3 regions of the Arthrobacter pasteuri genome follow, and region 3 is predicted to be linked to each of the others. Evidence: riboswitches for the same ligand, from Rfam matches in the RefSeq annotation. Region 3 holds a riboswitch; each other region holds the start of a gene.
What was found. A riboswitch is a leader RNA that binds a small molecule or an ion and turns the genes downstream of it on or off. The one in region 3 is predicted to bind cyclic di-AMP.

Region 1 (3,954 bases), on a different contig from region 3:
GGGGCAGGCGTTCGTGGTCACGAACGGCGAGCCGCGCCCCATCGCGGAGTTGCTGGGCGGCATCTGCCGCTCCGGCGGCGTCCGTCCCCCCGCATGGTCGGTGCCGGGGCCACTGGCCCGGGGCGCGGGTGCGGTCATCGAACGGGCATGGTTAGCACTCGGACGCGCGGAGGAGCCTCCCATGACCCGCTTCCTGGCCGAACAGCTCTCCACGGCGCACTGGTTCGACCAGCGGCACACGCGGGCGGTGCTGGACTGGCAGCCGTCCGTCAGCATCGAGGAGGGCCTCGAGCGGCTCGCGGCGCACTACCGCGGCTGACCCCGGCACCAGGAACCGACCGACGGAACAGACAGGGAAGGGCGGGATGCTGTGCATCCCGCCCTTCCTTCGTATCGTCCTGGTACCGGCGCAGGGCCGGTGCAGGGTTATCGCGTGTAGTAGCCGTCCACCGACATGGCGTTGACCGAGTGCACGAGCGTTCCCTGCGAGGGGTTGAGCGCGCTGATCATCTCGCCGTTGCCGAGGTAGATACCGACGTGGCTGCCGCCGTTCTGGCTCACCAGGTCGCCCGGCTGGGGGTTGCTGGTGGGCGTCAGGGCCGCGAACTGCGACCAGGTGGTGCGCGGCAGGCTGACGCCGTTCTGTGCGTAGACCCACTGCACGAAGCCGGAGCAGTCCCAGGCGCCGAAGGAGGTGCCGCCGTAGACGTATGCCGAGCCGAGGCCCTGCATCGCGGTCGCGGTGATGCCGCTGGTCGCTACCGGCGTGAAGGCTGCGGCCTGCGTGCTGAGGCCCGTCGAGTTGCCTGCCGGAGCAGCTGCGGGAGCAGCGACCGGAGCGGCTACGGGAGCAGCGACCGGAGCGGCTACGGGAGCAGCGACCGGTGCGGCTGCGGGGGCCGCGAGGATGGCTGCGGACTGGACGGAGTACTGCTGGGGTGCAGCGGAACCGCCGAGGGAGATCGACTGGCCGGGGTAGATGACCGAGCTGTACCCGAGGCCGTTGGCCGTGAAGACGGCCTGGAGGCTCACGCCGTGGGCTGCTGCGATGCTGCCGAGGGTGTCCCCGGCCTGGACGGTGTAGGTACCTGCCGCAGCGGTGGTCGCCGCTGCCGGCTGGGTGCTGGTGGACTGGACGCTGATCTCGCCGGCGGCGCTTGCCGGAAGCGCTGCACCGAGCATGATGCCGGATGCGGCAACGACGACGGCGGCGGGCTTGCCGGCCACCGAAGCAGAGGCGCTGACCGCGCGGGATGCGGTGACGAGGGGGTTGGTGCGCGTGGGGACTGCCCGGTGGCGCGCGGAAGTGTTCTTCTTGGACATGCTGTTGCCTTTCCCAATGCCTACGAAGTTAGCTGTCGGGTTCGGATGGGACATCCGGACGCGTTTCCCGTAGACCACCGCCCCCGGTGCTGGTCTACGCGCGTCTTAACCCCAAGGACTCTCAGGTGAGTCCGCTATTGGTTCCCCCGCCCCTGTCGAACGTGTTGAGCGAACGGTCCATCCTCATCGACAGGGTTAGGCAGTGCGAGGATGGGCGCCCGTCCGTGGTGGACCGGGCGCGGGCTTAACCGTACGCGGTCGGACGCGTCTTGTCACGTTTGGGTCACGAACCCCGCACGACGACGGGGTTCCGGGGCCTCGGCTAGGATCGCGCGTTGCGCGGTCTTGGCTGGCAGACGGGGCAGAGGAAGGACGACCGGTTCATGAAGGCCTCCCGTCGCAGGAGGGTCGTCCGGCCCTCCGACAGGCACCGGCGGCAGGGCTGCCCGGCACGCCCGTAGGCTTCCAGATCGCGCGCGAAGTAGCCGGACGCTCCGTTGACGTTGACGTACAGCGAGTCGAAACTGGTGCCGCCGGCCTCTAGGGCCCGCCGCATCACGGTCGTGACCGCCTCGACGACGCGGAGGGTGTCCGGCCGGCGGAGGGTGTCGGTGGGACGCGCGTAGTGCATCCTCGCCGCCCACAGGGCCTCGTCGGCGTAGATGTTCCCGATGCCCGAGATGAGGCCCTGGTCGAGGAGTGCGCGCTTGAGGCTTGTCCTCCGCTCCCGGAGCCGGCGGTGAAAGGACTCCGTGGAGAACGCGGGGTCGAGGGGATCGCGGGCGATGTGCGCGGCCTGCCGGGGTATGAACGGGAGGCTTCCGCCCCCGAGCCCGCCCGGCCGGCCATCGGTCGTCCGCTCGAGGTCCGTCACGAACATACCGCCGAAGATCCGTTGGTCCACGAAGCGCAGGTCTGCCGGAAGCGGAGTGCCGTCCGCATCGGTTGCGGCGGACAGTCTCAGCCGCACCTTCAGGTGCTTCTCCAGCGGCGCGTCGGGCTCCTCGATGAGCAGCTGCCCACTCATCCCGAGGTGGGCCATGAGGGCGGTGGAAGGAGCACTGGAGGGAGCGCTGGAGGGGCCGTCCGGATCCTCGAGGATCATCCAGAGGAACTTCCCGCGGCGGACGACGTCCGTCACGCGGGCGCCCGTGACGTTGCCGCGGAAATCCTCGACCCCGTGGACATGCCGTCGAAGCGATCGCGCGTCGAGGACGTCGACGTCCTCGACGGTCCGCCCGGTCACCCAGCGCGCCAGGCCCCGGCGTACCACCTCGACCTCGGGGAGTTCAGGCACTCAGGCCCTGTCCGCGGCGGACCCGCCGACCGCGTCGGGCCTGACGTCCGCAGGAACCCCGGATGCGTCCGCAAGGAGTCGCCAGGACTCGGCCGCCGCAGCCTGCTCCGCTTCCTTCTTGGAGTGCCCGCAGCCGGATCCGTAGTCGACGCCGCCGATCACCAGGCGCGCCGTGAAGGTACGGGCGTGGTCGGGGCCGGTCCCTTCGACCTGGTAGTCGATCAGCCCCAGGCGACGGGCGGCGGCGGTCTCCTGGATACGGGTCTTCCAGTCGGTGCCCTCTCCGAGGACCGCGGAGTCCCGCAGGAGCGGTCCGATGAGCCGCATGACCATTGCGCGTGCGGTCTCGATCCCGTGGCTCAGGTACGCCGCCCCGATGACGGCTTCCATCGTGTCCGCGAGGATGGAGGCCTTGTCTCGGCCGTTGGTGAGCTTCTCACCCTGGCCGAGCAGCACGTAGTTGCCGAGATCGAGGGAACGGGCAACCCCCGCCAGCGCCTTGGTGCTGACGACGGCGGAGCGCCGCTTCGCCAGTTCACCCTCGGACAGACCGGGATTGTCCCGGTACAGCGCGTCCGTCACCGACAGGCCGAGCACGGAGTCGCCGAGGAACTCCAGGCGCTCGTTCGTGGGGATCCCGCCCTGTTCGTAGGCGTAGGACCGGTGCGTCAGGGCAAGACGAAGCGTCTCGGTGTCGATATCGACACCGAGACGCCTCGTGAGTTCTGCTGTATTCTTCACAACCGCATCAGCTGATCCAGCATCGGACGGATGCCTGCCGCAGCACCGGGCGTGCGGCAGGCCATGGTCCGTTGTCAGACGTCGGCTACCTTGCGGCCCTTGTACTCGAGGAACAGCGGGGTACCGGCTGAGTCGGTGACAACCTTGGCCTGGTGGGCGAGGCTGTAGGTGACGCGGCCGTTCTCGATGGTCTTGACCAGCTTGGGGGCGGTTGCCTTCCACTGGGACCGGCGTGCGCGGGTATTCGCGCGGGACATCTTCCGCTTCGGGACAGCCACGGCTAACTCTCTTCTCTCTCGTCTGACTCTGACTTGGTTGCCGCGTCATTCTCAGCGGCGGTGCCCGCCAGCCCTGCAAGGGCTGACCAGCGAGGATCCAAAACTTCATGGTGGTGGTCCGGATCATCGTTGAGCCGGGCTCCGCATTCGGAGCACAGACCCTTGCAATCCTCCCGGCACACCGGCTGGAATGGCAGCGACGTAACCACTGCATCCCTCAGCACGGGTTCCAGATCGACCGAATCGTTCTCCACCCTGTACTGTTCTTCGTCCTCTTCCACCGACAGCGACTGGGAGTCGCTGTAGAAGAAGAGT
Region 2 (3,954 bases), on a different contig from region 3:
GACGTCCCCCGCCGGCGAGCAGGCCCGGGGCTACCGACCCAATCCCCAGGACACCGTTCCCGCCCACGTGGAGGCAGCATCATGACCGAAGTGACCCAGCGCAGCGCCCGGCGGACCGCCGCCGACACCGAACCGATGGTGCTGGCGTTTGACGTCGTGGTCACGGCCGTGCAGGACCTCAGTCCCACCTTCCGACGTATCACCTTCGGCGGTGCGTGCCTCGAGGCGTTCGGGGTGGCCGGGGACAGCCTCGACCTCCGGATCAAGATCGTCATCCCGTCGGCCGGCCGGGAGTGCCCCGACCTTCCAGGTCTGATGGAGCGCGGGAACTGGTACCAGCTGTGGCTCGGCATGGAGGCGGAGGAGCGCGGGTTCATGCGCACCTACACCGTGCGCACCGCGCGCCGCCGGGGCCCGCGGACGGAGATCGACGTCGACTTCGTCCTGCACCTCGACGACGACGGCCGCGGCGGCCCGGCGGCGGAATGGGCAGCGGCGGCCCGGCCCGGCGACCGGGTCTGCATGATCGGTCCCAACGCATCGGCGGCGCAGTGCAGGACCGCGGGCGCCTACGGCGGGATCGAATGGAGCCCCGGCCTCGCCCAGCACGTCCTGCTCGCCGGTGATGAGACCGCCGTGCCGGCCATCAGCGCCATCCTGGAGGCACTTCCCAAGGACATCAGCGGCTCCGCGTTCCTGGAGGTGCCGGACGTGGAGGACATCCAGCCGATCGAGACACGGTCGGCGGTGACCATCACCTGGCTGACGCGGGCAGGGAAGCCGCACGGCGAGCTGCTGGAGGCAGCCGTCCGGGACGCGGTGCGCGTGCCGGGCTGGGTGTCGCTCTCGGCTCCGGCCGATGTCGGGGGCGGAGACGAACCCGAGGACGTGGACATCGACAGGACCATCCTCTGGGAGACCCCGCAGCTGCTCGATGCGGCCGTCGTGCAGTCGACGGTCAACCCCGGACGACTTTCCGGCACCCAGCCCTTCTACGCATGGATCGCCGGGGAGGCTGCCGTCGTGCGCGGGCTCCGGCGCTACCTGGTGCGGGACGTGGGCGTGGACCGGAAGCAGGTCGCCTTCATGGGCTACTGGCGCAAGGGGCGCGCGGAACTGGCCTGACGCAGCCGTTCCGAACCGCTTCCCGCACCCCTTAGGTGCCGGGCGACCTCTATCACATTTATCCCCAGAAGCGATAACGAAATTGTAACTTCGCGTGCTCTGACCTACTGTTTTAAGTAGTCAAAGCTGGATTACACATCCAGGTCCGTACGCCTAACCCTGTCAGCGGACCGCCTGAACACACTGTGACAGGGGTGGAGGACCCACGTTCCGGCGGCCTGAGCCGCCTCGGGGTGAAGCCCTTCCATGCTACTTCGGCCATTCCCGCGGCATTCCCGCGGTAGAGGGTCGCGCAGAGGGGCCGAGTCAACTCTTGCTCGAATCCGACAGCTAACTTCGCCGGCGTTCCAGAGAGGTAAGCACTTGATCCATACCGCCATGCCCGAACACCGTCGCGCGTCCGACGATCACGCCCCGCAGAGGGCCTCGCAGCCGACGCGCCGCGACCTCCGGCACGAAAGGGCCGACGGTACGACGCCGCTCGCACGACTGCGCGGAAACGCCGCCACGGCCGGCATCGTCCTCGCCTCGGCGGGACTGCTGCTCGGTGCCGTCGCGCCCTCGGCGACGACGGCCGCCCCTGCAGCAGGCGCCCAGGCCGTCACGGCTGCCGCCGAGGCGCCCGTGACCTTCACCCTCGAGGGAGCCGGCAGGGTCGTGGAGGGCGTCGCGCCGGGTATCGCGAGTGCCCGGGCCCTCTCCGCGTCACTCACTCCTGCACTCAGGGACCGCAAGGCCTTCGAGTCCCCGGTGGACAACCCGGTCGAGGCCTCCGCCTTCGGCTACCGCGTCAACCCGCTGAGTGGGGCTGCCGATGAGCTCCACGAGGGCCTGGACTATGCCGGCGCCTGCGGGACGCCGGTCAAGGCCGCGGATGCCGGCACCGTCGTCGACTCCGGCTGGCATGCCTACGGCGGGGGCCAGCGCATCGTGGTCGACCACGGCGGAGGGCTGGACACCACGTACAACCACCTGAGCGCCATCGACGTGCCGGCCGGCACCAAGGTGAAGCGCGGGGACGTCCTCGGGGCCGTCGGCAGCACGGGGAACTCCACCGGCTGCCACCTCCACTTCGAGGTGATGATCGACGACAAGAAGGTCGACCCGAAGCCCTGGCTGTAGCCCGGCCGGTCCTGGCCCGCCGGTGAACCGCCAGGTGGACTGCTAGGGCAGCGGCTCGCTGACGACGGCGGGGTCCTTGTACCCCAGCGGCATCCGCAGGCGCAGCGAATTCGGCTTCACCTCGAAGGCCATGTGCGTGGCCTTGCCGAGAGGATCGCCGTCGAGCTGCACCTCCAGCGGTTCGTGCAGGGTGACCTCGGCGGTGCGGCACTGGAAGTACTCCAGTGACGGGTCCTTGCCCTTGCCGCGGGTGAAGAGCTTCCCGGCGACGGCCAGCCAGCCGAGCTTCCCCCGGGGCGCCAGGGTCATGAGGTCCATCAGGCCGTCGTCGATCTTCGCACCCGGGAAGATCTCGAGGCCGCCCATGATCTTGCCGCAGTTGCCGCCCATCACGCTGCGCAGGCGGCGCTCGAAGGACCTGCCGCCGTCCACCGAGATGGTGGTGCGCGCCGGCCTGCCCGGGAGGTTGCGGATCCCGGCGTCGACGTAGGCCAGCCAGCCGACCTTGTCCTTCAGGTCGTCGCGCGTGTCCGACATGATGGCGGCGTCGTACCCGATGCCCGCCATGACCAGGAACACGTGCGCGTCCTGCGCGCGGTCCACCGTCACGTGCACGACGTCGATGGTGCGCTCGGTCCCGCGGAAGGCGGCCTCGACGGCGGCATCGGGATCGTCGACGGCGATATCGAGGTTGCGGGCGAGCAGGTTGCCGGTACCCAGCGGGACGAGGGCCATCATGGTGCCGGTCCCCGCGAGCTCCTCGGCCACGCAGCGCACCGTGCCGTCCCCGCCCGCCGCGATCACGAGGTCCACTCCGGCGTCGAGGGCCTCCCGCGCCTGGCCGTGCCCGGGGTCGTCCTCGGTGGTCTCGATGACCAGGGGCTCCTCCCAGCCGTCCTCGGCGGAGATGCGCTGGACAGCGCCCTGCACGTCGACGGTGGTGACCTTGGTGGGGTTGATGATGAGCGCGGCACGCCGGCCGCGCGATCCAATGCCCGGAACCGTGTCCTGGGCCGGTTTCGTCACGGTGTCGGTGACCGGGTCCGGAGTCGCTTCGGGAGATGCGTCGGGCATGATGTCCTTCGTGCGGGTGTCAACGGATGGCTCCGTCGAGCTTATCCCGGGAGCCGTCGGTGCCGAGGGTAATCTTTGACGGTGACCTTTCCCCAGCGATACGTGGCCCTTGGCGATTCCTTCACCGAAGGGGTGGGTGACTGGGACCCGGCGTCCCCCAACGGCGTCCGCGGCTGGGCCGACCGTGTGGCCGAGCAGCTCATCCTTGCCGACCCGTCCTGGGGGTACGCGAACCTCGCGATCCGCGGCAAGAAGATGCGCCAGATCCTCGACGAGCAGGTCGACGCCGCCCTGGCGCTCGAACCGACGCTCGTCACCCTCTACGCCGGCGCCAACGACATCCTGCGTCCCCGGATCGACATCGACCGGCTGATGTCCCACTACGACGACGGCATCGGCAGGCTCCGTGACGCGGGAGCCGACGTCGTGCTCTTCACCGGCTTCGACACCTCGGGCTCCGCCGTCTTCGGCAGGACCCGCGGGCGCACCGCCGTGTACAACGAGTGGGTGCGCGAGATCGCCGACAGGCGCGAAGCCACCATCGTCGACTACTGGCGCCTGCGCGAGTTCCAGGACTGGAGGTACTGGGACGTCGACCGGATGCACATGTCCACGGCGGGACACACGCTCATG
Region 3 (3,954 bases):
GCCTGGCCGCCACCGATGTAGACAGCGATGTGGGCTGCGCCCATGCCGCCGTCGGCGTAGTAGATGAGGTCGCCCGGGATGGCCTCGCCGGCGCTCACGGTGCGGCCCAGGGAGAGGTAGCCTGCCGGCCAGCCGTGGAAGTTGATGCCGGCAGCGGCGAGGGAGTTGCTGGCCAGGCGCGTGCAGTCCTGCATGACGCCGAGCTGGCCCTTGGCAGCGGCGGCGATCGTCGCGGCGACACCAGAGGAGACCGCAGGGGCGGGAGCAGGTGCGGGTGCGGGAGCAGGTGCGGGTGCGGGAGCAGGTGCAGGGGCGGGGGCAGGTGCAGGGGCAGCTGCGGGAGCCGGCGCGGGAGCAGCGACGGCCTGGACGGCAGCGGCAGCCTGGACGGCGGGAGCCGGAGCTGCGGGAGCCTTCACGACGGGAGCGGGAGCGGCGGGAGCCTCAGCAGCAGGAGCCTCGACGACGGGAGCCGGAGCGACGGGGGCTTCGACGACCGGGGCCTTCTTGGCGACGACCGGCTTGGCGTGGACCTTCACCGCGGTCCTGTTGAAGGACACGACGGTCTTGGACGACGCGACGACGGCCTGGCGGGCCGAGGGAAGGGTGATGCTGGAGGATGCGACGTCGCGCTGCGGCTGGAGATCGGCGGCGTTGGCTGCAACTCCGCTGGTCAGCACGAGGCCGGAAGCCGCGGCGATGACGGCGGCCTGGCGGCCGACCGATCCTGCGTTCGACGCTACTGCGGCGGAAAGAGCGGTCAGCGGGTTGGCGTTCTGGGGCGCGCGGTGGCGGCCCAGCAAAGAGCTGGTGGACACGTTGGATTACCTCTCCCAACGCCTGCGAGGTGAGCTGTCGGATTCGGATGGGAGTCACCCGGCCGCTGCGGTAACAGCGACTTCACCCCAAGGATTTCTCGAAAGAAACCCGAAACTTGGTTCCCCCGCCTCTGCCATGCGATGGTGCGGACGGACCTCGAGCAATGGCAGAGCTAGGCGATTTGCAGGAGGGTGCCGGATCTAGAGCGAATTTGGCACGAAATGAACCGTACAACACGAATGCCGGTTATGTCACATTCTGGTCACAGAATGGTGTGTTATTGGTGACGGCGGTTACGCCGCGATGGATACGAACACGTGGGACGCCACCTCGGGAGGTAGTTCCAGCGCTCCCTCGACGCCGGGCACGCGCACGGAGACGTACCCTCCGACGGACTCGAGGTTCAGCTGCGCGCCCGGGCGCAGTCCGCCCTCGTCGAGCTGCGTGAGGAGTTCCGGATCCACCTGGATCGGCTCGGCCAGCCGCACGAGCGTGACCTGCTTCTCGGGCGAGTACGTGCCCATCGCGGAGAGCAGCGTGACGACGCCGTCGGTGAACAGCTCGGACTGGACGCCGCCGATGGCCTCGAGCCCCGGGATCGGGTTGCCGTAGGGAGATTCGGAGGGCTTTCCGAGGAGTTCGTAGAGCCGGCGCTCCACGCGCTCGCTCATGACGTGCTCCCAGCGGCAGGCCTCGTCGTGGACGTAGGCCCAGTCGAGTCCGATGACGTCGCTCAGGAGCCGCTCCGCGAGGCGGTGCTTCCTCATGACCCCGGTGGCCCTGCGGCGCCCCAGTTCGGTCAGTTCGAGGTGCCGGTCGCCGGAGACGACCACGAGTCCGTCGCGTTCCATGCGGCCGATGGTCTGGGAGACGGTCGGACCCGAGTGGCGAAGCCGCTCGGCGATGCGGGCGCGGAGGGCAACGATGTTCTCTTCCTCGAGCTCAAGGATGGTCCGCAGGTACATCTCGGTGGTGTCGATGAGGTCCGTCATGCGGTTCAGCTCCTTGGTGCGGTGAGGTCGCGCGGCTGGAATGCCTCACGCCGGTGGGGGTGCCACGGCCGGCACAGCCAGCTCCGCCCCACGCCTCCCAAGGTTAACCCATGGCGCGACGCGCCCGGCAATCAGCCAGGAGCCGCCGCCGGCCGGCGCAGGGGTGTCCCGCTCCGGCGTTCACAAATGGAGGGCCGACCGCCGCTGGGGCAGAATGAGGGCGATACCCGCCACCGACACAGCTGGAGCGACCATGAGCGACCTGCCCCGCATCCCCGAACACCTGCTGCCCGCGGACGGGCGTTTCGGCGCAGGTCCGTCGAAGGTGCGAAGCGGGCAGATCGACGCACTGGTGGCCGCCGGGCCGTCGCTGCTGGGGACCTCCCACCGCCAGGCTCCCGTCCGCAACCTGGTGGGGCGGGTGCGTGAGGGGCTCAGCACCTTCTTCGGCGCCCCCGAGGGGTACGAGGTGGTCCTCGGCGTCGGCGGGTCGACCGCGTTCTGGGACGTGGCGGCGTTCGGCCTCGTCGAACGGAAGGCGCAGCACCTCTCCTTCGGCGAGTTCGGTTCGAAGTTCGCCTCCGCGACTGACAAGGCGCCGTTCCTCGACGCATCGAGCATCATCACCGCCGAGCCCGGCACCCGCCCCGACCCCGTCGCGGAGGACGGCGTCGACGCCTACGCGTGGCCGCAGAACGAGACCTCGACAGGGGTCGCGGCTCCCGTACGGAGGGTGGAGGGGGCGGACGACGGCGCCCTGGTCCTCGTCGACGCCACATCCGCGGCCGGCGGCCTCGACGTCGACGTCTCGCAGGCCGACGTCTACTACTTCGCCCCGCAGAAGAACTTCGCTTCCGACGGCGGCCTGTGGCTCGGGCTCTTCTCCCCCGCCGCGCTGGAGCGTGCCGCGCGGATCAACGCCGGCGACCGGTGGATCCCGGACTTTCTGAACCTCCAGACGGCGATCGACAACTCCCGCCTGAACCAGACCTACAACACCCCGTCGCTGTCCACGCTGGTCACGCTGGACGCGCAGGTCGAATGGCTGAACGCCCAGGGCGGCCTGCCCTTCGCTGCAGCCCGCACCGCGGACTCCGCCGGGCGCATCTACTCGTGGGCGGAGGCCTCACCGGTGGCGAGCCCCTACGTGGCCCGCACCGAGGACCGCTCCAACGTGATCGTGACGGTGGACTTCGACGACACCGTGGACGCGGCACGCATCGCCGCCATCCTGCGCGCGAACGGCATCGTCGACGTCGAGCCCTACCGCAAGCTCGGCCGCAACCAGCTGCGCATCGCCACCTTCGTGGCCATCGATCCCGAGGACGTCTCGGCGCTCATCGCCTGCATCGACCACGTGGTCGGAAACTTCCTCTAGGAGGTCCCGTCCGTCGCCTCGTGGTCCAGCCGGAGCCGGCGGGGCGCCGAACGGTCGTAGCGCAGCCGCACCTCGTGGTACCGCCAGGCCCAGAAGATGCCCGCCGCGGCCGCAATGAGCCCCGAGGCGGCGGCCACCCCGAGGCTCCACCTCGGGCCGAAGGCGTCGGACACCCAGCCCACGACGGGCGCGCCCAGCGGGGTCCCGCCGAGGAAGATGGCGAAGTAGAGGGCCATGACGCGACCGCGCATCACCGGGTCCGTGGTCGTCTGCACGTAGGCGTTGGCGCTGGTCATCAGCGTCAGCGCGAACAGCCCCACCGGCACGAGGGCCGCTCCGAACAGCCAGAGGTTCGGGGCCACGGCGGCGAGGATGCAGGCGACGCCGAACGCGGCCGATGCCCCGAAGATGAACCGCAGCCGTGGTCGGTCCCGTCGGGCGGACAGCAGGGCTCCGGCGACCGACCCTACGGCCATCACCGATGACAGGACGCCGAAGACCCCCGCATCCTGCCCGAACTCGGTGCGGGCCATGGCGGCGATGAAGACGGCGAAGTTGAGCCCAAAGGTGCCGACGATGAAGATCGCGAGCATCACGATCAGCAGGTCCGGCCGGTGGCGTACGTAGCGGAAGCCCTCACGGATCCGGCCCTTGCCCGGCGCCTGCCGCGGCTGCCGGTTCAGCTCCGACGCCCGCATGGCGAGGAGGACGTAGACCATCGCGCCGAAGGTCAGGGCATTGATGAGGAAGACCCAGCCCGGGCCC

Region 1: it holds a riboswitch for cyclic di-AMP, as region 3 does, so the genes downstream of both, ACX80H_RS02795 (NlpC/P60 family protein) here and ACX80H_RS13025 (NlpC/P60 family protein) in region 3, are expected to answer to the same signal.
Region 2: it holds a riboswitch for cyclic di-AMP, as region 3 does, so the genes downstream of both, ACX80H_RS07785 (M23 family metallopeptidase) here and ACX80H_RS13025 (NlpC/P60 family protein) in region 3, are expected to answer to the same signal.

What each region holds. Positions count from the first base shown of each region.
Region 1 is NZ_JBTNDO010000001.1:582,729-586,682, forward strand. Features, by position in the region: gene ACX80H_RS02790 (NAD-dependent epimerase/dehydratase family protein) at 1-319, shown strand, start outside; gene ACX80H_RS02795 (NlpC/P60 family protein) at 427-1,323, opposite strand; cyclic di-AMP (ydaO/yuaA leader) riboswitch at 1,326-1,504, opposite strand; gene mutM (bifunctional DNA-formamidopyrimidine glycosylase/DNA-(apurinic or apyrimidinic site) lyase) at 1,646-2,620, opposite strand; gene rnc (ribonuclease III) at 2,621-3,361, opposite strand; gene rpmF (50S ribosomal protein L32) at 3,436-3,639, opposite strand; gene ACX80H_RS02815 (YceD family protein) at 3,642-3,954, opposite strand, start outside.
Region 2 is NZ_JBTNDO010000001.1:1,655,687-1,659,640, reverse strand. Features, by position in the region: gene ACX80H_RS07795 (ABC transporter ATP-binding protein) at 1-85, shown strand, start outside; gene ACX80H_RS07790 (siderophore-interacting protein) at 82-1,125, shown strand; cyclic di-AMP (ydaO/yuaA leader) riboswitch at 1,287-1,485, shown strand; gene ACX80H_RS07785 (M23 family metallopeptidase) at 1,489-2,247, shown strand; gene ACX80H_RS07780 (diacylglycerol/lipid kinase family protein) at 2,290-3,321, opposite strand; gene ACX80H_RS07775 (SGNH/GDSL hydrolase family protein) at 3,403-3,954, shown strand, end outside.
Region 3 is NZ_JBTNDO010000002.1:417,560-421,513, forward strand. Features, by position in the region: gene ACX80H_RS13025 (NlpC/P60 family protein) at 1-818, opposite strand, end outside; cyclic di-AMP (ydaO/yuaA leader) riboswitch at 824-1,001, opposite strand; gene ACX80H_RS13030 (iron-dependent transcriptional repressor DtxR) at 1,113-1,811, opposite strand; gene serC (phosphoserine transaminase) at 2,065-3,189, shown strand; gene ACX80H_RS13040 (MFS transporter) at 3,186-3,954, opposite strand, start outside.